Regions from separate parts of the Massilia aerilata genome, predicted to be linked through region 2. Evidence: predicted binding sites of a transcription regulator. Region 2 holds the regulator's gene; the other holds the start of a gene.
What was found. The regulator NrdR, encoded in region 2, represses ribonucleotide reductase genes. The targets are predictions, from matches to a motif close to CACNANATNTNGTG.

Region 1 (14,527 bases), on a different contig from region 2:
CAGCAGCGCCCGGAAGCGGACACGGCGTGCTCTCTCCGGCGAAAAGGAATCGCCTTCATATCAGACACTTGGCAGATGGCATGCAGCTTGCTCATGCGTACAGCGAACGTCCCGTTCGAACCTCACCACCTGAAGGAGATATATGAGCATGCAACGTTTCTTGATGCGTTTCCAGGCAGCCGTCCTGATGGGCGCCTGCCTGGCCCTGCCCGCCCTGGCGCAGAATGGCCGCGGACCCGCAAGCCCGGACGAAATAGCCCATGTCGTCCAGATCGCGGCCGCTTCCGACAAGGACCCGGTTGCCACCATGACGTCAAGCGAGGGGCGTTGGCTCCAGAAATGGATCGACGAAGTCCCCGACTACAACTTCGGGCCCGACAAGGCCGCGTTCTGGCTGATGAGCGGCGCGGCCAAGGGTGAGCTCAAGCGTGTGGCGATTTTCCAGCATGCCGCCAGCACCGCCGCCTATCAGGTACAGCACCGCATTCCGGATCCCCGCCAGTCCCCCGAAACCCTTGAAGCAGTCACGATCGCGGGCCTGGAAGGCGTGCTGCGGGCGTACGAAAACCTGTTGCCGGCGCATCCCGATATTCGTTCCGCGGCACTGGATTCGGCGCTCGCCGCCCGCGACAAGGGTACGCTGGCGCAGTTCGTCGCCGGCTTGCCGCCGATGCCGCGGCGCTGATCGGGAGCCCGGCCATGATGCGAAGATGCCTGTCGCTGCTGTTCGGATGCGCGCTGTGCAGTGCGGCCCTGGGCCAGGCGCCGCCTGCTCCCGAGCGCCGCCTGATCGATGAAATCGCCGCGCGCGCGGAACTGATGAGCAACCTGGAGCAACTGTGCGACGAGGTCGGGCCCCGCCTCACCGGCTCGCCCGGGCTGGCCGCCGCCCAGCAATGGGCGATGGCGCGGCTGCGCGCCTACGGCGCCGTCAACGTGCACCTGGAAGCCTACGACATGGGACGGCCGTGGCTGCGCGGAACCGCGCGTGCGCGCCTGTTGAATGCGAACGGCATGGCGCTCGACGTCGTGCAGAAAGGCTGGACCGCCGGCACCGCCCGGCCGGTGCGCGCGGATGTGGCGCTGCTCGACGTGAAAACGCTGGACGAGTTCAAGGCGGTGGCGCCTTCGCTGAGGGGCAAGCTCGTGCTGGTCGAATCGGCGCCGAAGGCGACGCCGGAACAGCGCAAGGATCCGGCGCGCTACTTTGCCGCCGCGACGCAGGCGATCCACGACGCCGGGCTGGCCGGTGTGCTGCTGGTCTCCATGAAGGAAAACGGACTGCGCGACATGTGGGGCGGACCGCGTTCGCTGTTCGACCGGCACGCCGCGATCATCACGCGCGAGCACGCCAGCATGCTCAAGCGCTTGCTGGCGCGCGGGATCGTGCCCAGGGTCGAGCTGGCGCTGAACGGCGGTTTCGGCGCGCATGCGGCCATGGCGCATAACGTGGTTGCCGACTATCCGGGCAGCGACGAGACCGGCGAAATGGTCGTGCTGGGCGCCCACCTGGACTCCTGGGATCTCGGCGCGGGCGCAACGGACAACGGCAGCGGCACGGTCGCCATGCTGGAGGTCCTGCGCGCTTACCATGCGCTTGGCCTGCGTCCGAAGCGCTCCCTGCGCATCGTGCTGTTCTCCGGCGAGGAGCAGGGCCTGCTGGGCAGCCGCGCCTATGTCGCGGCGCACCGGGACGAACTGGCGCGGATCCAGGCCGTGCTGGTGCAGGATAGCGGCGCGGGACGTATCACCGCATTTCCCGACATGCGCAACGACGCGTGGTACGCGGCCTTGACCCGCGCCGTGGCGCCCGCCGCCAGCCTGGGGCCGGTGGATGTCGTCTACGGCATGGCCGGCGGATCCGACTTCGAAGCCTTCGCCAACCTGGGCGTTCCCGCCTTCCCGGCCATGCAGGACGAGCGCGACTACCGCAGCCATACCCAGCACAGCCAGGTCGATTCCTTCGAGCACGTCGATCGCGCCAACCTGGTGCAGGCGGCGCAGGTGCTGGCGGTGGTGGCATGGGGGCTGGCGAACGGCGAGCGGCTGCCGCGTTCGGCCCCGGCGAAATAAAAAGGCCGGATCCCGTCATCACGGGGTCCGGCCTTTTGCGGCCTGGCTCAGGCTAAGGGATCAGTCCCAGCTCAGCGCGCCGCCGGTCTGGTACTCGGTCACGCGGGTCTCGAAGAAGTTGCGCTCCTTCTTCAGGTCGATCATCTCGCTCATCCACGGGAACGGGTTTTCCTCGTTCGGGAACAGCGCGTCCAGGCCGATCTGGACGGCGCGGCGGTTGGCGATGAAGCGCAGGTAGCCCTTGAACATCGGGGCGTTCAGGCCCAGCACACCGCGCGGCATGGTGTCTTCGGCGTAGCGGTACTCGAGTTCGACGGCCTTCAGGAACAGCTGCTTGATCTCTTCCTTGAATTCCGGGGTCCACAGCTGCGGGTTTTCCATCTTGATCGTGTTGATCAGGTCGATGCCGAAGTTGCAGTGCATGGACTCGTCGCGCAGGATGTACTGGTACTGCTCGGCGGCGCCGGTCATCTTGTTCTGGCGGCCCAGCGCCAGGATCTGGGTGAAGCCGACGTAGAAGAACAGGCCTTCCATCAGGCAGGCGAACACGATGATCGACTTCAGCAGCTTCTGGTCGTTTTCCAGGGTGCCGGTCTGGAACTGCGGATCGTTGATGACTTCGATGAACGGGATCAGGAACTGGTCCTTGTCGCGGATCGACGGGATTTCGTTGTAGGCGTTGAAGATTTCCTTCTCGTCCAGGCCCAGCGATTCGACGATGTACTGGTAGGCGTGGGTGTGGATCGCCTCTTCGAAGGCCTGGCGCAGCAGGTACTGGCGGCATTCCGGCGCCGTGATGTGGCGGTACGTGCCCAGCACGATGTTGTTGGCGGCCAGCGAGTCGGCGGTCACGAAGAAGCCCAGGTTGCGCTTGACGATGCGGCGCTCGTCTTCGGTCAGGCCGTTCGGGTTCTTCCACAGCTCGATGTCGCGCTGCATGTTCACTTCCTGCGGCATCCAGTGGTTGGCGCAGCCGGCCAGGTACTTGTCCCAGGCCCACTTGTACTTGAACGGCACCAGCTGGTTGACGTCGGTCTGGCCGTTGATGATGCGCTTGTCGTCGGCGTTCACGCGCTTGGCGACGTCGGCGGCGCTGACGCCTTCCGGTGCGGCCGCGCCGGCGGCCGGTGCGCTGGTGATCGGTTCATCGTCCCATGACAGAGCCATGATGTTTTCCTTCTATATATAGTTAGCTAGCCGTCGTCCCCGCGAAGGCGGGGACGACGGATCAAATATTACTGGCAGGCTTCGCACTCGTCGAAACCGGCGTCGCCCGGACGCAGGTAGCAGGCCGCGCCTTCCACCACATCCGCCGATGCTGCCGGAGCGGCAACCGGAGCAGCAGCCGCCGCTGCCGCCGACAGGCCGCCATCGACCGGCACGGCGTTCAGGGCGCCGGTGCGGGTGGTCGACTTCTCCATGTGGGTGGCCGCCACGGTGCGCAGGTAATAGGTGGTCTTCAGGCCGCGCAGCCAGGCCAGTTTATAAGTCTCGTCCAGCTTCTTGCCCGAGGCGCCGGCCATGTAGATGTTCAGCGACTGCGCCTGGTCGATCCACTTCTGGCGGCGCGAGGCGGCTTCCACCAGCCACTTCGGCTCGACTTCGAAGGCCGTCGCGTAGATCTCGCGCAGGTCTTGCGGTGCGCGGTCGATGCGCGACAGCGAGCCGTCGAAGTATTTCAGGTCGTTGATCATGACCTCGTCCCACAGGCCGCGCGCCTTCAGGTCGCGCACCAGGTAGCCGTTGATCTCGGTAAACTCGCCCGACAGGTTCGACTTCACGTACAGATTCTGGAAGGTCGGTTCGATGCAGGCCGACACGCCGATGATGTTCGAGATGGTCGCGGTCGGGGCGATCGCCACGCAGTTCGAGTTACGCATGCCGAACTGCTTGATGCGGTTGCGGATCACGGTCCAGTCCATGGTTTCAAGCGTGTCCTGCTCCAGGTATTGCGCACCGCGCTCTTCCGCCAGCAGCTTGATCGAGTCCTGCGGCAGGATGCCGCGGTCCCACAGCGAACCCTCGTAGGACTGGTAGCGGCCGCGCTCTTCCGCCAGCTCGGTCGAGGCCAGGTAGGCGTAGTAGCAGACGGCTTCCATCGAGCGGTCGGCGAATTCCACGGCTTTATCCGAAGCGAAGGGCACGCGCATCATGTGCAGACAGTCCTGGAAGCCCATGATGCCCAGGCCGACCGGACGGTGGCGCAGGTTCGAATTGCGGGCCTTGTCGACGGCGTAGTAGTTGATGTCGATGACGTTGTCCAGCATGCGCATCGCGGTGCGGATGGTCTTCTGCAGCTTGACCGCATCCAGGCCGTCGCCCTTCATGTGGGCCGGCATGTTGACCGAACCCAGGTTGCAGACGGCGATTTCGTCGGCGTTGGTGTTCAGCGTGATCTCGGTGCACAGGTTCGACGAGTGCACCACGCCCACGTGCTGCTGCGGCGAGCGGATGTTGCACGGATCCTTGAAGGTGATCCACGGGTGGCCGGTCTCGAACAGCATCGACAGCATCTTGCGCCACAGGTCCAGCGCTTCGATCTTCTTGTAGACCGACATTTCGCCGCGGGCGGCGCGCTCTTCGTAGGCCAGGTAGGCCTGTTCGAAGGCCTTGCCGACCTTGTCGTGCAGGTCCGGCACTTCGGACGGCGAGAACAGGCTCCACGAGCCCTTCTCCATCACGCGCTTCATGAACAGGTCCGGAATCCAGTTCGCGGTGTTCATGTCGTGGGTGCGGCGGCGGTCGTCGCCGGTGTTCTTGCGCAGGTCGAGGAATTCCTCGATGTCGAGGTGCCAGGTTTCCAGGTAGCCGCAGACCGCGCCCTTGCGCTTGCCGCCCTGGTTGACCGCCACCGCGGTGTCGTTCGCCACTTTCAGGAACGGGACCACGCCCTGCGACTTGCCGTTGGTGCCCTTGATGCGCGAACCCATCGCGCGGACCGGGGTCCAGTCGTTGCCCAGGCCGCCGGCGAATTTCGACAGCAGCGCGTTTTCCTTGATCGCGTCGTAGATGCCTTCCAGGTCGTCGCCGACGGTGGTCAGGTAGCACGAGGACAGCTGCGAGCGGCGGGTGCCCGAGTTGAACAGGGTCGGGGTCGAGCTCATGAAGTCGAAGCTCGACAGCAGGTTGTAGAACTCGATCGCGCGCGCTTCGCGGTTCTCTTCACGCAGCGACAGGCCCATCGCGACGCGCATGTAGAAGGCCTGCGGCATCTCGATGCGGGTTTCGCGGATGTGCAGGAAGTAGCGGTCGTACAGGGTCTGCAGGCCGATGTAGCCGAACTGCAGGTCGCGGTCGGCGACGATGGCCTTGGCCAGCTTCTGCAGGTCGAACTTGGCCAGTTCCTCGTCCAGCAGCTCGGCGGCGATGCCCTTGGCGATGTACTGCGGGAAGTAGGTCACGTACTCGGCGGCGGCGCCGGCTTGCGGGACTTCCTTGCCGAAGACTTCCTTGCGGATGGTGTGCAGCAGGATGCGCGCGGTGACCTGGCTGTAGGCCGGGTCCTTTTCCATCAGCGCGCGGGCGGCCAGGATGGCCGACTTGTGCAGCTCTTCGACCGGCACGCCGTCGTACAGGTTCTTGACCGTTTCGGCCAGGATGGCGTCGGCGTCGACGTGCTTTTCCAGGCCCACGCAAGCGGCGCCGATCAGCGACACCACTTCGTTCATGTCCAGCGGACGGCGCACGCCGCCATCGACCACGGTGAATTGCGGCGTGTCGGCCTGGGTCGCGCCCGAGGCTTCCTTGGCGGCGCGGCGCTCGTCCATGCGCTTGGCGCGGTACAGCACGTATTCGCGCGCGACGTCATGCTCGCCCGAGCGCATCAGGGACAGCTCCACCTGGTCCTGCACATCCTCGATGTGGAAGGTGCCGCCGTTCGGCTGGCGGCGCACCAGGGCGGCGACCACGTTGTTCGTCAGCTGCTCGACCAGGTCGCGGATGCGCGCGGACTCGCGGCCCTGCTCGCCGTTCACGGCGAGGAAGGCCTTGGTCATGGCGACCGCGATCTTGCTGGGAGCGAACGGCACCACGGCGCCGTTGCGGCGGATGATGCGGTAGTCGTTATTGGCGACCAGCTCGGCGGCGCTCGCGCCGGCAGCCGTTCCTGGTTGCGGATTGATGGAGATGTCCGAAGATGTTTGCATTGAGCCTCCCAGGATGGCTGCGCCACCGACTGATAAACGATGAATGCCAACTGTGCAAAGTTGGCAGCCTAATAACTTTTTAAGAATAATAAAGAGGAGAAGCCTGTTCTAAAAAAGCCTGCAACCGGCCCTCCTCTGCTTGGCTGACTCCTGCCACTGACTACTAGATCTAGTGTTGGAGCGCCGTATGGACCTAAGTATAGTCGATATTCGGAAATATCAAAGACCCCGCCGAGCGGATTTTTTTCTGGTGCCGCGCTTGACTTTTGCCAAGGCGAATCATTCCGGGCCTTGGAATGAAAGTAAGCACTAACATAAGCTTTGAAGGGCGCCACGCTGCTGTCGCTTGGCGCCCTGGATGCCCACAAATAGGGCATGTTGCGATGGCGAAAAGACAACAGCGTATGAGCGAGGTCAAGGCTCCGGCGCGTGGATATCCAGCTTCTGCATCTGGTATCGCAACTGCCGCACGCTGATGCCCAGCAGGCTCGCGGCCTGGGTGCGGTTGAACTGGGTCTGCTGCAGGGCGCGCTGGATGATGTCGCGCTCGATCTGGCAGAGGTAGTCCGGCAGGTTGCTGGGCAGCTCGCCGGCGCCCAGCGCGGGCAGGCTGTCGGGCGGCGCCGGCGTGGGCGCCATCGTCGGCGCCGAGGCGCTGGCGCCCTGGGCCGCGGCCGGCGCCGGCACCGGCGCGGCGGCAGCTTGCGCCAGCGCCTGCAGCTGCGGCGCCTCGCCCTGCCCGGCCAGGCGCGCACCCTTCAAGGACAGGTCGCCGACTTCGATCACGCCGTCGTTGGCGAAAGCCAGCGCGCGTTCCAGCACGTTTTCCAGCTCGCGCACATTGCCGGGGAAGGCATAGCCGCGCAGCGCGTCCAGCACGCCGGCGCCCAGGCGCGCATTGCCCGGTCCCGCCAGCCGCACCAGGATGGCGTCGGCCAGCAGCGGCAGATCGTCGAGGCGCTCGCGCAGCGGCGGCAGGGTCAGCTCGATCACGTTCAGGCGGTAGAACAGGTCCTGCCGGAACTGGCCGTTCTCGACCAGCCTGGCCAAATTCTTGTGGGTGGCGCTGATGATGCGCACGTCGACCGCCTCCTCGGCCGTGGCGCCGATCTTGCGCACGCGCCGCTCCTGGATCGCGCGCAGCAATTTGACCTGCATCGCCAGCGGCAGGTCGGCCACCTCGTCCAGCATCAGGGTGCCGCCGTTGGCGGCCTGGAAGAAGCCGTCGCGCTCGTCGGTGGCGCCGGTGAAGGCGCCCTTGCGGTAGCCGAAGAACTCGGCCTCCATCAGCGCTTCCGGAATCGCGCCGCAGTTCACGGCCACGAAAGGCTTGCCGGCGCGCGCGCTCTGGGCGTGGATCTCGCGCGCCGCCAGCTCCTTGCCGCTGCCCGATTCGCCGTTGATGGCGATCGGCGCCTGCGAACGGGCCAGCCGCCCGATCTGGGCGCGCAGCGCCTGCATCGCCTGCGAACGGCCGAGCAGGCGCGAGTTGCCGGCTTCAATCCCCGCTTCCGCATCCTGCGCCGCCTGGGCCGCCGGCTTCTCGGACAGGCGCAGCGCCGAACGCACCATGGTGCGCAAATCGTCCAGCACCACCGGCTTGGAGACGTAGTCGAAGGCGCCGGCCTTCAGCGCGATCACCGCGTTCTCGGCGCTGCCGTAGGCGGTGATCACGGCGATCGGGGTGCCGCGCCCGGTGCCGGCGACCTCGCGCACCAGTTCCAGGCCGGTGCCGTCGGGCAGGCGCATGTCGGTCAGCACCAGCGCGTATTCAGTCTGGCCGAGCAGGGATCTCGCTTCGCGCACGGTGGAGGCGCTGTCGACGTCCAGTCCCATCTTGACCAGGGTGATCTCGAGCAGCTCGCGCAGGTCGGCTTCGTCGTCAACTACAAGGATGCGGGGAGAACTCATATATCTATATAGAGAAGGTGATCACGAACCGTCCCGGCGCATCGAAGCCGGCGGGACCGTCCACCCGGTATTCGTAGTCGAGCATGGCGGCGTTGTTCAGGCACAGTTCGCGCGCCAGGTAGAGCCCAAGGCCGGTGCCCTTGCTCGAGGTGGTATAGAAGGGCTCGAACAAGTGGGCGCGTACCTCGGCCGTGATGCCCGGGCCGTCGTCCTGCACGTGCAGTTCGACGCGGCCGGTGGCATCCAGCACCGGGAACAGCCGGATGCTGGCCGGCTTGCCGCTCGCATAGCGGATCGCATTGCCGAGCAGGTTGACCAGCACTTCGCGCAGGTGCAGGCCGTCGAAGCGCACGGTGCGGTCGCCGGCATCGCCGATCCACACCATATTACCGGGCAGGCCATGGGTTTCCGTGAATTCGGCTTTCAGCTCTTCCAGGAAGGCTTTCAAGTGCACCGGCTCGCCGCCCGGCTGTACCTTGCGCGACAACTTGAGGATGTCCTCGACCATGCGGTTCACGCGCGCCACGTTGTCGCCGACGATGCGCAGCAGGCGGGTCTCGGCGGGGCCGTTCAGGTCCTCCGCCAGCAGCGAGGTCGCATGGCCGATCGCGGACAGCGGGTTCCTCACCTCGTGCGCGATGCTGGCCGTCAGCCGTCCCATCGAGGCCAGTTTCAGTTGCTGCGCCTGGTTTTCGATGGCGCTCACGTCCTGCATGAAGATCACGCTGCGCTCGGCCGCGCCGTTCGGGGTGTCGACCCTCGCGAAACGCAGCTTCAGGTGCACCGGCTGGTCGAGGCGGCCGCGCACCGGCCCGTCCTGCTCCTGCCAGCGCTTGATGGTGACGTGGGCGTCGGCGGCGCCGGCGGCCAGCCAGGCCTCGAAGCCCTGGGCCACCGGCTCCAGCGCGGCGCTATCGGCCAGGCGGAAACCGGTGCCGGCTCCCCCATCCCCGGCTTCAAGACTGTCGGCTTCCAGCCCCAGCATGCGGCGCGCCGCCGGGTTGCCGCTGAAGACGAAGCCGTCGCTTCCCACCACCAGGATGCCGTCGCCGACGTCGTCGACCACGATGCGGTAGACCGCCTGCTGGACCCGCAGGTCGGCGCCGCGCCTGGACGCCAGCTCTTCCTGCCGGATCAGGCGCGCCGCCAGCCGGCTCACCACCACCACCACGGCAAAGAAGGCGGCGCCCATGATCCCGGCCTGGAACAGCGGCGGCTCGTCCTCGCTGAGGAAGATCCGCCAGGTGCTTTCGGCCAGCATGAACAGGGTCGCGAGCGAGGCCGAGAACAGCGCCAGCACCAGCGGCGCCAGGATCGCCGCCCCGGCCAGCGGGAACAGGTAGAGCAGCCCGAGGCCGCTGCGGGCGCCGCCGGCGGCCAGGTAGAGCAGCGAGATGGCGCCGATGTCGACCAGGACCTGGCTGGACAGCTGCAGCAGGAAACGGTGGCGCCAGCGCTGGGCGATGGCGGCAAACAGCAGCGCCGCCGCCATGTAGGCGATGCAGGTCTCGGCATACGCCGTGCCGATCATGTGCCCGCGGCGCGCGTCGTAGGTCAGGTAGACCAGCAGCACCAGCGTGATCACGATGCGCGTCACGGTGAAGGTCTGGAGCGAACGCCAGAAGGTCTCCCGCGACGCGGCGGACAGTGGCTGCCAGGGCGCCATGCGCCTCAATCGGGACGAGATGAAGCCGGCAGGCGCGCGTGCGCCTGGCTGCAGTAGTCCTGCCCGCCCTCGTGCACCGCTTCCGAGGCCGGGAAATAGATGCCGCAGTGGGCGCAGCTGGTCATGCGCTCGGATTCCTCGACCCGGGGCGGGGCGCGGGTGGCGCCGCCGGCGGGCGTGCCGCCCTGCCCGGCGTCCGGGCCGAATCCGCGCGCGGCCACCGCCGCCCGCAGCTTGCTGCGTACCGCCATCACCACCAGGATGATGAGCGCAATCCAGAATAACAGTCGCGTCATGTGAACCCCCGGTGCAGAACGACTTCCAGGACAAAACGGCTGCCGACATAAGCCAGCGCCAAGGTAGCGAATCCCGCCAGCGTGAAGCGCAGCGCGGTCTTGCCGCGCCAGCCGCGCCAGCGGCGTCCGGCCAGCAGCGCGGCGAACAGGAGCCACGACAGCAGCGCGAACACGTTTTTATGGTCCCAGCGCAGTGCACGCCCGAACAGCTGTTCCGAAAACACGATGCCCGACAGGACGGTCAGGCTGAGCAGCACGAAGCCGATGCCGATCATCCGGAACAGCAGCTTTTCCATGGTCAGCAGGGCCGGCAGCTGGTCGATGGCCGCGCCCAGCCAGCCCTTCTTGGCATTGCGGGTATGCAGGCGCGTCTCCTGAAGCGCCATCAGCACGGCGTGAAAGGCGGCGATGGTGAGCGTACTGTAGGCCATCACGGCCACGGCCACGTGCCAGCCGAACGCGGGACCCTGCACCGTCATCAGGCTGCCCGGGAACAGCGGCGGCAGCAAGCTTGAGGCGGCCGCGCAGGGCATCACCATGCGGCGCATGCCGTCGAGCGCGAAATTGCGGCTTTCGAGCCACCAGACCGCCACCGAAATCCACAGCGCGGCCGACAGCATGAAGGCGAAGCCGACCCGCAGCGTGCCATTGCCCAGCATGTCCGGCCACAGCGCGGAACCATGCAGGACCCAGGCCAGCGCGGTGACGCCGGAAATGACCGCGCCCCGCGGCGACGGCAGCAGGGCGCACACCGCATACAGGATGGCTGCGGCGATGAATAAGGTGGTTTGCATAGGGGCGAGTCTACACTATCCGGATGACGCAGGGACAGCTTACCGATACAACAACGAACGTAACGAGGGCCTCGAAAACCGTAGCGAGCAGGGCTCAGTTTGGGTCGAGAAGCGCAGCCGTACTTACGGTACGGCGAGCATCGCAGACCCAAAATGTGCCCGCGCAGTAGGTTTGCGAGGTCCTAATCCACCGCTGCCGACTTCATTTCCGCCTCATGATGCCTTTGCTGCTCTTCCATCACCAGCTGCCCCAGCTCGCGCTTGAGCGCATTGAACTCCGGCGCCGCCGGATCCCGCATGCGCGGCAAATCGACCATGATGTCGCGCTTGACCGTGCCCGGCCGGTAGGTCATCACGACGATGCGGTCAGCCAGATAGATCGCTTCTTCGATGCTGTGGGTGACGAAGATCACGGTCTTCTTCAGCTTGGCCCAGATGCGCAGCAGCTCGTCCTGCAGGTTGCGGCGGGTCAGCGCGTCGAGGGCGCCGAAGGGTTCGTCCATCAGCATGATCGGCGAGTCCAGCGCCAGCACGCGCGCGATCGCGACCCGCTGGCGCATGCCGCCCGACAGGTCCTTCGGATAGCGCTTGCCGAAGTCTTCCAGCGACAGCAGTTTCAGCAGCTCGGCCACGCGCGCGGCAATGGCGGCCTTGGCCACGCCCTTGATTTCCAGCCCGAAGCCGACGTTCTGCTCGACCGTCATCCACGGGAACAGCGCGTATTCCTGGAACACCATGCCGCGTTCCGGGCCCGGCCCGATGACAGGGGCGCCGTCCGCCGTGATCCCGCCCCGGGTCGGCGGCGCGAAGCCGGCGACGGCGTTCAGCAGGGTCGACTTGCCGCAGCCGGAAGGGCCGAGCAGGCAGACGAACTGGCCGCGCGGGATTTGCAGGTCGATGTTCTCCAGCGCGACCATGCGGCGGCCGTCGGTCTCGAACACCTTGCTGACGTTTTCAATGACGATGTGGGCGCTCATTAATCAGTGCTCCAGGCCGCGGTGCCAGCGCAGCAGATAATTATTCAGCGCGTTCATGACCGAGTCGATCGCCAGGCCGAGGATGCCGATGCTGATCATGCCGGCGATGATCTTGTCGGACCAGAAGTACTCGCGCGCTTCGGTAATGCGGAAACCGAGGCCGTTGTTCACCGCGATCATCTCGGACACGATCACCACGATGAAGGCGGTGCCGACGCCGATCCGCATGCCGGTCAGGATGTAGGGCACGGCGGCCGGCAGGATCACGCGCATGAACATGGTGGCGCGGCCGGCGCCCAGATTGCGCGCCGCGCGCAGGTAGATGCCGTCGACCTGGCGCACGCCGGCGATGGTATTCATCAGCACCGGGAAGAAGGCGCCGATCGCGATCAGGAAGATGGCCGGCGGGTTGCCCAGCCCGAACCACAGGATCGACAAGGGAATGTAGGCGATCGGCGGGATCGGGCGCAGCAGCTGCACCAGCGGATTCATCCAGGCATACACGATGCGGCTCGCGCCCATCGCCAGGCCGAGCGGCAGCCCCAGGACGGCGCCGACCGCGAAGCCCACCACCACCCGGTACAGGCTGCCGAGCGAGTCGCCGATCAACTCGCCCGAGAAGACCCAGGCCAGCTTGCTGCCGTTGGGGTTGTTCTCGTGCCAGGTATTGAAGTCCTGCAGCGGCATCAGGTAGGCCACCCACTTGTTCCACACCGCCAGCGGCGACGGCAGGACGTTCGCGTTGACCCATCCCATGCTCGCCGCCAGCTGCCAGACCCCGATCGCGATGACCGGCACGATCAGGCCGACCGCGATGTCATTCCACCTTCTTTTCACCATTCCCGCTCCTGATTATTTGACACCGAGGCTCTTCTTGGCCTCTTCCAGCAGGTCGGTCTTGACCCACTCCTTCGCCGCAGGCGGTTTGGCCATGCGGCCGACGCCGGTCTTGTACATGATGTCGGTGGTGATCTGGATGTGCTCCGGCGTGATGTCGTAGGTGTACTGCGCGTTGTCCATCGCGTCGCGGAAGTCGTCGCTGGTGATCTGGCCCTTGAACACGACGTCGCGCACGTACTTCTCGGCCAACGCCGGGTCCTTGATGAAGGTGCTGGTGGCCTGCACGAAGCAGCGCATGAACTTCTCGGCCAGCGGGCGCTTGGTGGTATAGAACTTCTCGGTCATGACCATGGTCCGCACCGGCTCGCCGATCGGGGTGTCGTAGGGCTTGAGCATCTCGGTGCCGAAGCCCTTGTTGATGGCCTGCGAGGACTGCGGTTCGGACTGCATCATGGCGTCGATGTTCTTGCCCAGCAGCGCCTGGTTCAGGTCGGCGTAGGCCAGGAACACCAGCTGCACATCCTTGCCCGGCGCAGCGTCGGCGCTCAGGCCGGCTTTCTGCAGCTCGGCCATCAGCAGCACTTCCTGGATCCCGCCGCGGGTCACGCCGACCTTCTTGCCCTTCAGGTCCTTGACGGTCTTGATATTGCTGCCCTGCCCTGCCACCAGGCGCGCGCCGCCCTTGGCGAAGCCGGCCACCACGTAGATCGGCGCATTGCCGGCACGGCCGGAAATCGCCGCTTCCGAAGCGGTGGTGCCGACGTCGATTTCGCCGGCGATGATCGCCTGCATCACGTCCAGGCCCTTGGCGAACACGCGCTCCTCGACCTTGATGCCGCACTTCGGTGCGATCTCCTTGATGTACGACACCGCGCCATAGTGCGCGAACTTCAGGTTGCCGAGCCGGACGACCTCCTGGGCCTGGGCGCTGCCCGCGGCCAGCAGGGCGGCGATGAGGAAGGTCTTGCCGAACACTTTTGCTGTCATTGCTGTCTCCGTTATGTGTCGAACTGCGAAACCGTTTATTTCAATGAGGCTATAACGTTAATGAACGGATTGTCAAACCGTACAATTACTTACTTACCAAGTATCAAATACACCAACCAAGAATCAACGTTTCCATTTGACTTTTTCGCTTGCGCAGCTCCCAAGCCAGGTCTTGACCAGCAAAAACATGCCCCGACATGCGGTAAAATGGCGGTTTGCGCCCAATCACAATCTAGGTAGAACACACCATGCTGGATAACCTGACCCAACGCCTTGCCAAGGTCGTCAAGACGATGCGCGGCGAGGCGCGCCTGACCGAATCGAACACCGCCGAGATGCTGCGCGAAGTGCGCCTGGCCCTGCTCGAGGCGGACGTCGCGCTGCCGGCCGTCCGCGAATTCATCGCCAAAGTAAAGGAAAAAGCGCTGGGCGAAGAAGTCATCGGCTCGCTGTCCCCCGGCCAGGCCCTGGTCGGCGTGGTGCAGAAGGAGCTGGCGGCCCTGATGGGCGCCGACCTCGGCCCCGAGGCATCCCAGCTCTCGTTCGCGCAGCAGCCGCCGGCGATCATCCTGATGGCCGGCCTGCAGGGTGTGGGCAAGACCACCACCACCGGCAAGCTGGCGAAGTACCTGAAAGAACAGAAGAAGAAGGTCCTGACCGTCTCCGCCGACGTCTACCGTCCTGCCGCAATCGCGCAGCTGGAGTCGGTCACCAAACAGGTCGGCGCCGACTTCTTCCCGTCCACCGCCAGCGACAAGCCGGTCGACATCGCCCTGGCCGCGCTGGACTGGGCCAAGAAGCACTACCACGACGTCCTGATCATCGACACCGCCGGCCG
Region 2 (14,527 bases):
CGATGCCGCCGGCGTCCGTATCTTCGTAATAGACCCGTACCGTCCAGGTGAAAACTGAAGGCATTTCAGCTGCCATAAATGAAAATGGGAAACATTTTACGCGATTTTCGAAAAGCTTATGTGCGGTCGCGTACATAAACTCTCGATGATTAGCGGGCATGAGTAAACGCTAAGCATGCATACTCAGCCAACAACTGTAACACTTTCTAACAAGCTTCGTCGCTCCCGACATTTGGCTGAGCGAACGCAAACCGGGGTCAGACCCCGAATTTAGGAAATTGCCCAAAATCGGGGTCTGACCCCGGTTTATGACCGTCAAGCCTGGGTGCGCTTGATGTTGAAAGGCGAGAAGCCCTGGCAGGTCGGCATCATTTCGATCAGGTTGATGTTGACGTGCGGAGGCAGGGTGGCGATCCAGTAGGCGGTCTCGGCGATGTCTTCGGCGGTCAGCGGCTGCGTGCCTTCGTAGACCTTGGCGGCTGCGGCGTCGTCGCCCTTCAGGCGGACGTTCGAGAACTCGGTGCCGCCGCACAGGCCGGGCGCGAGATTGGTGGCGCGCACGCCGGTGCCGACCAGGTCGGCGCGCAGGTTCAGCGTGAACTGCTCGACGAAGGCCTTGGTGGCGCCGTACACATTGCCGCCCGGGTAGGGGTAGTGGCCGGCGACCGAGCCCAGGTTGATCACGAGGCCGCTGCCGCGCTCGACCATCGAAGGCAGCACGGCGTGGGTCATGGTCACCAGGCCCTTGACGTTGGTGGCGATCATGGTGTCCCAGTCTTCCAGCGGGACTTCGTGCGCCGGCTTGGTGTTCAGCGCCAGGCCGGCATTGTTGATCAGGACGTCGATCTGGCGCCAGGACTGCGGCAGCATCGACAGCGCTTCCTCGATCGAGGCCTTGTCGGTGACGTCCATCGCGACCGGCAGGGCGGATTCGCCCAGCTCGCGCGCCAGCGACTCCAGGCGTTCCTTGCGCCTTGCGGCCAGCACCACCTGGTGGCCGTTCTTGACGAAGGTGCGCGCCATCGCGGCGCCGAAGCCGGCCGATGCGCCGGTAATGAATACGATCATGATGGGATCCCGGATGATGGATGGTGAAGATGGAACTGCAAGATTGTAGCCGAAATGATCATTGCTTACCCCATGTGTCATCCCTTACAATCGACAGTTCCATTACGCATCACCGTAGGCCGTTCACCGGCTCCCGCCTCAAGTCAGCGCTGCCTGCCGCCTGGTATTCACATCGATTGGAGTTTTTTTCATGTTTGCAAAAGATCACACGCTCGCCAACGTCGACCCGGAACTGTGGGATGCCATTCAGAAGGAAAACACCCGCCAGCAAGATCACATCGAGCTGATCGCGTCCGAGAACTACACCTCGCCGGCAGTGATGCAGGCGCAGGGCTCCCAGCTGACCAACAAGTACGCCGAAGGGTATCCGGGCAAGCGCTACTACGGCGGCTGCGAATACGTGGACGTCGCCGAGCAGCTGGCGATCGACCGCGTCAAGCAGCTGTTCGGCGCCGAAGCCGCCAACGTGCAGCCGAACTCGGGCTCGCAGGCCAACCAGGGCGTGTTCTTCGCCATGCTGAAGCCGGGCGACACCATCATGGGCATGTCGCTGGCCGAAGGCGGCCACCTGACCCACGGCATGGCCCTGAACATGTCGGGCAAATGGTTCAAGGTCGTCTCCTACGGCCTGACCGAGCAGGAAGACATCGACTACGAGCAGATGGAAGCCCTGGCGCGCGAGCACAAGCCGAAGCTGATCATCGCCGGCGCCTCCGCCTTCTCGCTGCGCATCGACTTCGAGCGCTTCGCAAAGATCGCCAAGGAAATCGGTGCTTACTTCATGGTCGACATGGCCCACTACGCCGGCCTGATCGCCGCGGGCGAGTACCCGAACCCGGTGCCGTTCGCCGATTTCGTCACCTCGACCACCCACAAGTCCCTGCGCGGCCCGCGCGGCGGCATCATCCTGATGAAGGCCGAGCACGAGAAGGCCATCAATTCGGCGATCTTCCCGGGCATCCAGGGCGGTCCGCTGATGCACGTGATCGCCGGCAAGGCCGTCGCCTTCAAGGAAGCGCTGTCACCGGAATTCAAGGAATACCAGCAGCAAGTCGTGAAGAACGCCAAGGCCCTGGCCAAAGCGCTGATCGCGCGCGGCCTGCGCATCGTCTCGGGCCGCACCGAGTCGCACGTGATGCTGGTCGACCTCCGTTCGAAAGGCCTGACCGGCAAGGAAGCGGAAGCGATCCTGGGCCAGGCGCACATGACCTGCAACAAGAACGGCATCCCGAACGACCCGCAGAAGCCTTTCGTGACCTCCGGCATCCGCCTCGGCAGCCCGGCCTTCACCACCCGCGGCTTCAAGGAAGAAGATGCGACCACGGTGGGCAACCTGATCGCCGACGTGCTGGACAACCCGCACGACGCCGCGACCATCGAGCGCGTCAAGCTTGAGGTGAAGAAGCTGACCGACAAGTACCCGGTCTACGCTTCGTAATCTCTCGATCGCACAGCGGCGCCGGCAACGATGAAATGCCCTTTCTGTCAGCATGAAGACACCCAGGTCCTCGATACCCGCGTATCCGAGGAGGGCGATTCTATCCGCCGCCGGCGCCGCTGCGCCCAATGCGACAAACGTTTTACCACCTATGAGCGGGTCGAGCTCTCGATGCCGATCATCGTCAAGAAGAGCGGCAGCCGCACCGAATTCGAAGCCTCCAAGCTGCGCGGCAGCCTGATGCTGGCCCTGCGCAAGCGGCCCGTCGCCGCCGGCGCGATCGACGCCGCCATCGCCTCGATCGAGGAAAAACTGCTCACCAGCGGCCGCCGCGAAGTCGACAGTGTCTACGTCGGCGAACTCGTGATGCAGGAACTCAAGCGTCTCGACAAGATCGCTTATATCCGCTTTGCCTCCGTCTACAAGAACTTCGAAGACCTGGCCGAGTTCCAGGAAGCGATTGCGGAAGTCGGTCCCGGCGCGAAAACCAATCCCGGCTGAAGAAGTTCCCTCCATGGGCTTGAGCGCCCGCCACGGCTGACCTGAGTCCGCCTGCTACCTTCTGGTCTCCCTGATCCGAGACCTGGAGGTGTGGCATGCGCGGCCGCTCACTTGCTGGCGCTTTCCCCGGCGGCTTTACGCTGGTGGAAGTGCTGGTGGCCCTGTTCGTCGTCGCCCTTGGCCTTGCCGGGGCCGCGGCCGTGCAGGCGGTGGCGGTGCGCGCCGCGGGCGAGGCCGGGCGCCTGGCCGACGGCCTGCGGCTGGCTTCTTCGCTGGCCGAGCGCATGCGTGCGAATCCCGCCGCGATGGCGCTGCCGGATGCCGACAATCCCTATCTCCAGTTCGATGCCGCGGCCGGCGCCCCGTCGGCTGCCGCTGCATCCTGCTACGGCGCGTCCGGCTGCGGCCCGGTCGAGCTGGCGAACTTCGACCTGATGGAGACTTCGGCCCAGCTAGGCAGCCGCTTTCCCGGAGGACGCATCCGCGTCTGCCGCGATGCCCAGCAGCCCGACGCAGGCGGCCTGCTGGCCTGGGACTGCAGCGGCGGACCCGGCGCGCCCGTCGCCATCAAGCTGGGCTGGCGCGACCGGCAGGCGGCGCCGGACACTGTCTATGCGCCGGCGGTGTTCCTGACGCTGGGGGCGGGGGCGCCATGAAGCATCGCCGCCGTCTCCGCCTGCGCCAGGCCGGCCTCACGCTGGTCGAGATGATGGTGGCCATGTCCATCGGCCTGGCGGTCGTGCTGGCCGCGGCGCGGCTGCTGGGCCTGGCCAACGGCGCCTACGCCGCGCAGATGGAAGCGGCCGTCCTCGAAGATGCCGGCCGCTACGCCCTCGATATCGTCGGCCGCGCGGTGCGCCAGGCCGCCCATGCCGATCCGCTCCAGCTGGACCTGTCGGGCCCCGTCGATGTCCTGCCGGCCCGCCTGGCGGGGTTGGATGCGCGCTCGCTCGGCAGCACGAGCAGCGGCATCGACATTCCCCTCGCCGCGGTGGCGAACGGCAGCGACGTGCTGGCCGTGCGCTTTCCCGGCGCCGGCGGCGGCGCCAGTGGCGACGGCAGCGTGGTGAATTGCGCCGGCTTTGCGGTCGGCTCGGGCGAGGAGGGCTGGAGCATCTTCTACGTCGCGAACAACGGCGCCGGCGAGCCCGAGCTGCGCTGCAAGTACCGCGGCGCCGCCAACTGGAGCGCCGACGCGGTGCTCGCCGGCGTCGACAGCTTCCAGGTCCTGTACGGCCTCGATACCGACACCCCGCGCGACGGCGCCGCCAACCGCTACCTGAACGCCGATGCGATCAGGGCGCTGGACGCGGCCTACGCCGGCCTGCCGGCACCGGAGCTGAACCGCCGTACATGGTGGAAGCGGGTGGTCAGCGTGCGCATCGGGCTGCTGCTGCACGGTACGCGGGCCACGCGGCCTGCGGGTGGCGATGGCGAGTTCCAGCTGTTCGGGGCTGTGCATGCGGCCAGTCTTGGGGACGGCGACCTGGGGACCGTGGTGCGCGAGGATGCGCTGCCGGACAGCCTGCGGCGGCGCGAGCGCAGGCTGTTCACGATGACGGTCGCCTTGCCGGCGGGCGCTTTATGAGCGCGCGCGGGCCTTGCTGCGGGCTGCGGCCACGGCGTCAACGAGGCGCGGCCCTGGTCTGCGCGCTGATGCTGATGATGGCGGCCATGCTGATCGGCATCTCGGTATGCAGCACGGTCTTCGCGTCGATTGCCTCGGCAGGCGCCGAGCGCGAGCGCAGCATTGCGCACGAGGCCGCCGAAGCCGCCTTGCGCGATGCCGAGCGGGACATCGCCGCGGCCTCGGGCATCGTCCCGCCGGCCCGGGCCACGCAGTTCACGGAAGCCGGCGCCGCCAGCTTCGTCGACGGCTGCGGCCAAGCCGGCTCGGCGCGCGGACTGTGCCTGGCGAGCTCGCCGCCGGCGTGGCAGCTGCAGGACCTGGCCGACGCCGATAACCCTGCGCTGGTGCCCTACGGGTATTACACCGGCGCGAGCCTGGCGACGGGCCGCGGCCTGTTGCCGGCCCGCCCGCCGGCATACCTCATCGAAAAGATCGCGCCGCCGGGCGCCGGCGCGTCGCTCGGCAGCTTTTACCGGATCACGGCGATCGGCTTCGGCAGCCGGGATGCGACACGCGTGGTGCTGCAGTCGGTGGTGCGCAAGCCGCCGCCGGCGCCTGCGGGCGGGACGGGGCCGCCGGAGGCCGCGCCGCCAGCGGTCCAGCTCCTGGCCGGCCGCATCGGCTGGCGCGAAATCGCCAACTGGCCGCAGCTGCACGCCCAGGCACTGGAGTAGGCAATGCCAGCACACGAACGCGAACCCGGACGAAAAAGCGAGAAAGGCATGAACATGAAGCGCGGCTTTACCCTGATCGAAATGCTGGTGGTGCTGGCGATCTTGTCCATCCTGGCGGCGGTGGCCATACCGGGCTACACCAGCCACATCACGCGCACCAGGCGCACCGAAGGGCAGATCGCCCTGATCGACGCCATGCAGCAGCAGGAGCGCTACCACCTGCAGCACAACACCTACGTCGAATTCTCCGCGGACAGCGGCGATGCGGCGCCGGCGGGCTTTCCCTGGTGGTCGGGCGTGAGCGCCGCCGTCAGCTATTACGAGCTGGCGGCGCACGCCTGTCCGGGCCGCGACATCGCCGATTGCGTCGAAGTCCGCGCCATCCCGGGCACGGCCAAGGTCGACGGGCGCTTTCGCGACCAGGACTGCGGCGCACTGAGCCTCGACAGCCTGGGTGTGCACGGTTCGGAGCGGGCGGGCCGCTGCTGGCCATGAAGCGTGCGCGCTTCAGGCAGCCCCGGAGCGGCTTCACGCTGATCGAACTGCTCGCGGTGCTGGCGATCGCCGCCATCCTGCTGGCCGCCGGCGCGCCCGACCTGCGCCAGTTCATCCGCAACCAGCAACTGAAAGCCGCCGCGGCCGACCTGTTCGCGGCGATCGGGCAGGCGCGCGCCCAGGCGCTGGCGCGCGGCGAGGTCGTGAGCGTATTGCCGAAGGGCGCCGGCGGCGCCGACTGGCGGCAAGGCTGGACCGTGTTCCTCGACCGCGACGGCGACCGCCAGCCCGGCCCCGGCGACACCATCCTGGCCGAGCACGGCCCGCTGGCGCAGGACATCGCGGTCGGCTTTTCCTTCACCACCCCGGCGCCGCCTTTCTATATCGCCTACAATGGCGCCGGGCGCAGCTGCCGCGACAGCAACCCGGCGGCTGCGCGCTATGGCACGCTGTCGCTGTTCCACGGCGGCGGCATCCGCCGTATTAAAATCAACATGCTGGGCCGGGCCCGCAGCTGCGACCCGGCACGCGACGCGTCCTGCGACGGTCCCGCGGCGCCGCCATGAACTTGAGCGAATGAAAAAGTGCTGATACTGAGCGATACCGAAAGCATGGCCCTGGCCCTGGAATGGGCAGCCAGGGGCATGTACATCACGGCGCCGAACCCGCGCATCGGCTGCGTGATCGTGCGTGACGGCGAAGTGATCGGCGCCGGCCATACCCAGCCGGCCGGACAGGCGCATGCCGAGGTCCAGGCCCTGCGCGACGCCCAGGCGCGCGGCAACGACGTCCGCGGCGCCACCGCCTACGTCACGCTGGAGCCCTGCAGCCACCATGGCCGCACGCCGCCGTGCTCGAACGCCCTGATCCAGGCCGGGATCAAGCGGGTCGTCGCGGCGATGGAAGATCCGAACCCGCTGGTGGCGGGACGCGGACTGGCGCAGCTGGAAGCGGCTGGCATCGCGGTCGCCTCCGGCCCGATGGCGGACCAGGCCTACGAACTGAATATCGGCTTCTTCACGCGCATGCGTTTCGGGAAGCCCTGGGTGCGCCTGAAGACGGCCGCCAGCCTGGATGGCGCCACGGCGCTGGACAGCGGCGAGAGCCAGTGGATCACCAGCCCCGAGGCGCGCGCCGACGGCCACGCCTGGCGCGCCCGCGCGCAGGCGATCCTGACCGGCATCGGCACGGTCAAGGCCGACGATCCGCAGCTCACGGTGCGCGGCATCGAGACCCCGATGCAGCCGCGCCGCGTCATCGTCGACAGCCGCCTCGAGATCGACACCGGCGCCTGCATCCTGCAGGGCGCGCCGTGCTGGATCGTGGCGGCGCAGGCCGACACGGAAAAGGAAGCGGCCTTGCGCAGCGCGGGCCATGAGGTGATCATGCTGCCGAACGGCGCCGGCAAGGTCGATCTGCCGAAACTGATGCTGGAGCTGGGCCGCCGCGAAATCAACGAGCTGCACGTCGAGGCGGGCGGCAAGCTGAACGCCTCGCTGGTGCGCGAAGGCTGCGTCGACGAGCTGCTGGTCTACCTGGCTCCCAGCCTGATCGGGCCGGGGCAGGGCATGTTCGCGCTGCCGCCGCTGGCGCAATTGCAGGACAAGCTGGCGCTGCGCTTCCACGGCGTGCAGCAGGTCGGTCCCGACCTGCGCATCCTGGCGCGCTTTAATCATTCGAAAGGATAAGGATGTTTACTGGAATCGTCGCTGCCGTCGGCAGCATCCAATCGGTCAAGCCGCTCGAAGGCGGTTCGTTCGCGGGCGTGCGCCTGCAGATCGAGGCCGGCGGCCTGGGGCTGGACGACGTCGCGCTGGGCGACTCGATCGCCATCAACGGCGCCTGCATGACCGTGGTCGAAAAGACCAGCACCGCCTTCGCCGTGGACGTCTCGCGCGAAAGCCTGAACCGCACCGCGGGCCTGGACCAGCCGGGCGAAGTGAACCTGGAAAAGGCGCTGACCCTGGCCGAGCGCCTGGGCGGCCACCTGGTGTCGGGCCACGTCGACGGCCTGGGCACGGTCCACAGCTTCGAGCCGGTCGGGGAATCCTATAAACTGGTGATCGATGCGCCCGTGGAGCTGGGCAAATACCTGGCCTATAAAGGCTCGATTGTGGTGAACGGCGTATCGCTGACCGTGAACAGCGTCGAGGACCTGGAAGCGGACGGCGCCAGGGTCTGCCGCTTTGCCATCAACCTGATCCCGCACACGATCGCCGTCACCACCCTCAAGCACCTGCATGCGGGCGCGAAAGTGAACCTGGAAATCGACCTGATCGCGCGCTACGTGGAGCGCATGCTCACGGCCGCCAAGTAAGCAAGAGCGCCCAATAAATCCTCCATGGCGGCGTTGCATCGTCTCGCCGTACTAACGTACTGTCTTCGTGGTCCGCCACTGCGGCGATGCGCCTTGCCCTGGAGGTTTCTTGGGCGCTCTTATGTCCAACCTCGGCCGGACAAATTTTCTCCGTTTCTCTTCCGTTTGGCGTAGACTGCCTGCTGGCAACATCATCAGTAGGCAGGGCATTCGCTCGCCTGTATTTACTACAGAATAAAACAAAGGGGACCAGGATGAACACGAGGATGCGTGGCGTGAAGCCATTGGTATTGCTGGCGCTGCTGACCGCGGCCGGCATCAGCTCGGCCGAAGGCATGCACAGCTACCGTTCGCTGGCGATGTCCGGCAATGGCGAACGCCTGGCCGCGCTGGAAGCGGTCGAGGGCGAGGCGAAGAACGGCCCGCGCATCGTCGTGCGCGACACCGCCACCGGCAAGATCGTCTCGACTTTCCAGCAATCCGACTGCAGCGGCTGCCGCATCGAGGCGCCGGTATGGTCGCCGGACGGCAGCGCGATGGCGCTGATCAGCACCGATGCGAAGACCGGCGTCGCCACCGTCAATGTCCTGCGCGACGGCAAGCTGAGCGCGGTCGCCAGCGTCAAGGGCGTGGCGAACACCGTGCGCTGGTCGCCGGATGGCCGCCAGCTGGCCTTCCTCGCCACCGTCGGCGCCAAAAAGCTGACCGGCGCGGTGGAAGCGGGCGCGCGCCAGATCGGCGAGATCGGCGTGGCCGAGCAGGAGGACGAGCAGCGCATCGCCGTGGTCCCGGCATCGGGCGGGGATTACAAACTGGTTTCCCCGAACGACACCTTCATCTACGAATACGACTGGACCCCGGACGGCAAGGGCTTTGTCGTCACCAGCGCCAAGGGCAACGGCGACAACAACTGGTGGATCGCGACCCTCGGCCACGTCGAGCTTGCGTCCGGCAAGCTCCGTGTGCTGGCCGCGCCGAAGATGCAGATGAACATGCCGCACGTCTCGCCGGACGGCCGCACGGTCGCCTTCATCGGGGGCCTGATGAGCGACTTCGGCTCGGTCGGCGGCGACGTCTACACGGTCTCGATCAATGGCGGCGAGCCGGTCGACGTGACCCCGAATTTTGCCGGCACCTTCAACGGCATCGCCTGGCGCGGCAACCAGGTGATGGCCTCGGTGCTGGCCGGCGCCGACGCCGGCGTGGTGGCGATCGACCCCGCGGCGCGCAGCAGCCGCGTGCTGTGGAAAGGGCCGGTCTCGGCCTCGGCATCGCGCGACGGCCGCTTCGTGTTCAGCCTCGATGGCAAGGTCGCGGCCTCGGTGCATGAGGATTACGAGCACGCGCCGCGCATCGTCGCCGGCCGCCTGCCGGAGATGAACGCGATCACCCGCGACAACGAATCCTTCGCGCCGGTGGTGTCGGCGCAGAGCGTGAGCTGGACCAACGAGGGCTACAAGGTGCAGGGCTGGCTGGTCGGCCCGCGCCAGGTGGACGCCGGCAAGAAGCATCCGATGATCGTGCAGGTGCACGGCGGCCCGGCGGCGGCAAGCACCCCGCGCTACATCTCCGGCGGCGAGGGCGGCAATTCGCTGGTGCGCGACCTCGTCAACCAGGGCTATTTCGTGTTCATGCCGAACCCGCGCGGCAGCTACGGCCAGGGCTCGAGCTTCACCAGCGCCAACCGCAAGGACTTCGGCGGCGGCGACTGGCGCGACATCCTGGCCGGCGTCGACGCCGCCATCAAGCAGGCGCCGGTGGACGGCAACCGCCTCGGCCTGATGGGCCACTCCTACGGCGGCTATATGACCATGTGGGGCGTCACGCACAGCACGCGCTTCAAGGCCGCGGTGGCCGGCGCCGGCATCGCCAACTGGATCAGCTACTACGGCCAGAACGGCATCGACCAGTGGATGGTCCCGTTCTTCGGCGCCACCATGTACGACGACCCGGCCGTCTACCGCGCGGCCTCGCCGATCGAATCAATCAAGGCGGCGAAGACCCCGACCCTGATCTACGTGGGCGAGCGCGACGTCGAATGTCCGCCGGCGCAGTCGATGGAGTTCTGGCACGGCCTGAAGGCGATGGGCGTGCCGACCACCCTGGTGATCTACGAAGGCGAAGGCCATGCCTTCCGCAAGCCGGAGCACCAGAAGGACCTGCGCGCGCGCGAAATCGGCTGGTTCAACAAGTACCTGAAATAAGAACGCGATGAAAAAGCTTTTACCGGCCGCCTGCCTCGCCATGTGCGGGGCTGGCGGCGCTTTGGCGCAGGACAGCGCCAACTCGCCCCCCGTCAAGGCCGAGGGCCAGGCGCAGCAGAGCGTACAGCAAGTGACCGTCGCCGGCACCCGCGCCGACGATACCGAAACGCGCCGCCTGTCCACCGCGGCCAAGCTGGTCGTCGGGCGCGAGGAGCTCGAGCGCAACGGCGACACCAGCCTCGGCGAAGTGCTCAAGCGCCTGCCCGGCATCACGATGTCCGGTGCGCCGGGGACCGGCGGCAGCGTGCAGATGCGAGGCCTTGGCAACGGCTACACCCAGGTGCTGGTCAATGGCGACCGCCCGCCGCCGGGCTTCTCGGTGGAGTCGATTCCCCCCGACCAGGTAGAGCGCATCGAGATCATGCGCGGCCCGGTCGCCGAGCACAGCACGCAGGCGATCGCCGGCACCGTCAACGTGATCCTGCGCCAGGGCTACCGGCAGAAGGACACGCAGCTGCGCATCGCCGACAATATCCAGCAGGGCCGCCATGGCGCCAACCTGTCCGTGACCGTGCCGGGCAAGAGCGGCCAGCTCACATGGACGCTGAACGCCACCGTGTCGGAAAGCCGGCCGCACACCGACGTCAGCGCCCGCGACGCCGACCTGCTGGCCGACGGTCGCTATCAACGCCTGCAGCTGATCAAAAGCGAAGGCGAGGGCAGGTCGCGTGCATTGAACCTGGCGCCGCGCCTGTCCTGGAAGTTCGACAGCGGCGACACGCTGAACTTCCAGCCCTTCGTTTCCGCCAGCCGCAACCACAGCGTGAACGACGCCCCGGTCGACCAGGTCTTTGGCATCGTTCCGCCGGAATTCGTGCTCCAGCACGCGGACTCGCGTTCGAGCGCGACGATGGCGCGCGGACTTGGCGACTGGACCCACAAGATGGCCGGCGGCGCCAAGCTGGAGCTCAAGTTCAGCGCCGGCATCAACCGCAGCGACAGCGACAGCCTGCGCAACAACTACGGCGAGGGCGGCGTGCTGAATCGCGTCCTGACCGACGTCGACCGCGAGCGCCAGCACAGCGTCTCGAACAGCGGCAAATACAGCCGCCCGCTGGGTGAAGGCCATCACTTCGCGGCCGGCTGGGACGGCGAGGCCGGGCGCCTGGCGCTGGTCCACCGCGCCGAAGGCGACAGCACCGCCTTGTACGAGGCCTCGGGCGCGAACCTGTCCGCCGACACCCGCCGCCTGGCCCTGTTCGCGCAGGACGAGTGGGACATCAACAGCCAGTGGTCCAGCTACCTGGGCCTGCGCTGGGAAGGCATCCGCAGCACCAGCGACAGCCCGGGCCGCGCGGTGAAGAACACCAGCAGCGTATGGAGCCCGGTGCTGCACACCGTGTACCGCATTCCCGGCGCCAAGCGCGACCAGGTGCGCGCCAGCCTGACCCGCAGCTACCAGGCGCCCTCCCTGGACGACCTGGTCGCGGCGCCGTCCTTCACCAGCGATAACCACCCGACCCGTCCGGACCGCACCGGCAATCCGAACCTGAAGCCGGAACTGGCGACCGGCGTCGACCTGGCCTACGAGCACTACCTGAGCCGCAGCGGCATCCTGTCGGCCAGCGCCTTCCTGCGCGACATCGACGACCTGATGCGCCGCCAGACTTCGCTGCAATCGACCAGCATCGGCCCGCGCTGGGTGTCCACGCCGGCCAATATCGGCCACGCGCGTACCAGCGGTGTCGAGCTGGAAGCCAAGTTCCAGCTGGCCGAAGTGATGGCCGGGGCGCCGGACCTGGACCTGCGCGCGAACTACAGCCGCTACTGGTCGAGCGTCGACGACATCCCCGGCCCGAACAACCGCCTCGAGCGGCAGGCGAAGCAGACCGCCAACTTCGGGCTCGATTACCGCACCAAGGCGGCGCCGCTGACGATAGGGGGCAACTTCAACTGGACGCCGCTGACGCTGGTCCAGGCCGATGTGGCCGAGCTGGTCACGACCGGCATGAAGCGCCAGCTGGATTTGTACGGCTTGTGGAAGTTCAGCGCGAATACGCAGTTGCGGATTTCGGGGAGCAACCTGCTGCCGCGTCGCTATGAAACGGCGCGGGTGGTCGATCTCGGCGAGCTGGTGCAGGCGCTGGATACGTCCGTGCGGACTTATACGACGCTGGGGGTCAGGCTGGAGTTGAAGATTTAAACCATATCGCTGGTCGTCCCCGCGAAGGCGGGGACCCAAGTTCTGCGTGGGCTAAGGAATCGTTGGCGGAATTGGGCCTCCGCCTGCGCGGGGGCGACGGTGGTGCGTTACTGCGGGGCTTTTTGCGCCCCAGCCGCCATCTGCACCGGCGCCTGCGCCTTCTCAGGATTCAGCACCACCTGCACATAGTTGTCCGGCTTCAGGTAGCGCTGCGCCGCCAGCTTCAGGTCCGCCACGCTCAGGTTCTGCACTTCCTTGTCGAAGGTAAGGATGGTGGCCGGGTCGGTGCCTTCGGTCAGCGAAGTCTGCAGCGCCGCCAGCCAGTAGCCGTTTTCCTGCAGCGACTTGCGGTAGGTTTGCAGCCAGTTCGTTTTCACCTTGTCGAGGTCGGCCTGGTCCGGGCCCTGGGTGCGCATGCGCTCGATCTCGTCGAAGGTCGCCTTGACCACCTTGTCGACGTTGTCCGGACCGGTCGGCAGGGTCACGCCGACCGTGTAGTGGGCGTAGGGGATGCGCGTCATCGAGGCTTCCATGCCGCCGCCGTAGATCAGGCCCAGCTTCTCGCGCAGCAGGTCGATGATGCGGATGTTCATCACCTCGGCCAGGGCCGACAGGCGCAGTTCCTCGAGTTCGTTGACGTCGGTGGCGCCGGTGAAGGTCAGCGAAACCGTGCTCTTGTCTTCCGAGCCGCTGTTCACTTCCTTCTTGACCACGCCCTTGACGGGGCGGATGCCGAGGTCGCGGTAGGCCACCGGGATGTCCGGGGTCGGCAGGCTGGCCAGGTAGGTCGCCAGCAGCGGCTTGATGGCGGCGACGTCGAAGCTGCCCACGAAGATGAAGGTCAGGTCCTTCGCGCTCGAGAAGCGCTGGCGATAGATGGCGATCGCGCGGTCCAGGTTGATGCTGGCGAAGTCCTCGGGGCGCAGGGCGCGCGGCGCGCGCGGGTTGTCGCCGTACAGCGTCGACATCAGCACGTCGCCGAAATGGGCGCCGGGCTGCGAGGCGCGGTTGCGCGCCAGCTCCATCTGCTTGCCGAGATAGGACTTGTACAGGTCTTCGTCGCGGCGCACGCCGGCGAACTTCAGCCATACCATCTGCAGCATGGTCTCGACGTCGGTGGCGCCCGCGGTGCCGGCGACGACGTCGGTGTTGTTGCCGAGGCCCGCGCTGACGGCGGCCGCCTTGCCGGCCAGGATCTTGCGCATGTCGAGCGGCGAGAAGTCCTTCAGGCCCATCGCGGCGACGATCGAATCGGCATAGCGGGCGTTGTACATGTCCTCGGTGTCGAACAGGCTCTGGCCACCGAAACGGGCGGCGCTCATCAGCACCTGGTCGTTGCGGAAGCGGGTCGGCTTGAGGATCACCTTGACGCCGTTCGACAGCAGCAGGCTGGTGGTGCCGAGATGCTCGTCGCGGTTTTCGCCGACGATGCTGCCCGGCGCGGGCGGCTGGTCCATCAGGCGCGCCGCCACGGCCTTCTCGTCGTGGGCCTTGACCTCGAGCCGCTCGGCGGCGGAGACGGCGGCCAGCAGCTGCTCGCCGGTCGGCACCGTGGCGTCCTGCTTGGCCGGGCCGGTATAGATCACCAGCTTGCCGGAGTCCGCGGGAATCGTGCGGCGCGCGTAGGCGTTGATTTCATCGAGCGTGATGCCGGGCAGGAGCTCTTTCGCGTAGCGGTATTCATTCTCGATGCCGGGGATCGATTCGCCTTCCAGGAAGTTGCGGATGTACTCGGCGGCGTGGGCGCCCGAATCGGTCTTGTCGCGCTCGTTGTAGATGCGTTCGTAGTTGCGCATCACGCCTTTCTTCATGCGATCCAGTTCGGCCTCGCCGAAGCCGAAGCGGCGCGCGCGCTCGTTCTCCTGCACCAGCGCGTCGATGGCCGGCGTCGCGCCTTTTTCACCCAGCGCGGCCGCCGCGTTGTAGGAGCGGTAGCGCGGCGTCAGGCGCCCGAGCGCGCTGCTGGCGCCCATGAAGGGCGGGGAGGGCAGCTGCGC

Region 1: a site for NrdR is predicted at 6,380-6,393, ahead of ACFPO9_RS24120 (ribonucleoside-diphosphate reductase subunit alpha). Genes of this name have one in related genera too.

What each region holds. Positions count from the first base shown of each region.
Region 1 covers NZ_JBHSMZ010000024.1:144,507-159,033, forward strand. Annotated here, with positions in the region: gene ACFPO9_RS24105 (hypothetical protein) at 149-685, shown strand; gene ACFPO9_RS24110 (M20/M25/M40 family metallo-hydrolase) at 700-2,073, shown strand; gene ACFPO9_RS24115 (ribonucleotide-diphosphate reductase subunit beta) at 2,134-3,240, opposite strand; gene ACFPO9_RS24120 (ribonucleoside-diphosphate reductase subunit alpha) at 3,309-6,218, opposite strand; gene ACFPO9_RS24125 (sigma-54-dependent transcriptional regulator) at 6,633-8,129, opposite strand; gene ACFPO9_RS24130 (sensor histidine kinase) at 8,134-9,795, opposite strand; gene ACFPO9_RS24135 (PP0621 family protein) at 9,801-10,091, opposite strand; gene ACFPO9_RS24140 (cytochrome C assembly family protein) at 10,088-10,885, opposite strand; gene ACFPO9_RS24145 (ABC transporter ATP-binding protein) at 11,068-11,862, opposite strand; gene ACFPO9_RS24150 (ABC transporter permease) at 11,866-12,702, opposite strand; gene ACFPO9_RS24155 (ABC transporter substrate-binding protein) at 12,715-13,689, opposite strand; gene ffh (signal recognition particle protein) at 13,938-14,527, shown strand, end outside.
Region 2 covers NZ_JBHSMZ010000015.1:200,598-215,124, reverse strand. Annotated here, with positions in the region: gene ybgC (tol-pal system-associated acyl-CoA thioesterase) at 1-64, opposite strand, end outside; gene ACFPO9_RS18655 (SDR family oxidoreductase) at 316-1,068, opposite strand; gene glyA (serine hydroxymethyltransferase) at 1,259-2,506, shown strand; gene nrdR (transcriptional regulator NrdR) at 2,537-3,007, shown strand; gene pilV (type IV pilus modification protein PilV) at 3,103-3,663, shown strand; gene ACFPO9_RS18635 (PilW family protein) at 3,660-4,595, shown strand; gene ACFPO9_RS18630 (pilus assembly PilX family protein) at 4,592-5,311, shown strand; gene ACFPO9_RS18625 (type IV pilin protein) at 5,315-5,806, shown strand; gene ACFPO9_RS18620 (GspH/FimT family protein) at 5,803-6,372, shown strand; gene ribD (bifunctional diaminohydroxyphosphoribosylaminopyrimidine deaminase/5-amino-6-(5-phosphoribosylamino)uracil reductase RibD) at 6,418-7,494, shown strand; gene ACFPO9_RS18610 (riboflavin synthase) at 7,497-8,123, shown strand; gene ACFPO9_RS18605 (S9 family peptidase) at 8,399-10,327, shown strand; gene ACFPO9_RS18600 (TonB-dependent receptor plug domain-containing protein) at 10,335-12,530, shown strand; gene ACFPO9_RS18595 (M16 family metallopeptidase) at 12,638-14,527, opposite strand, start outside.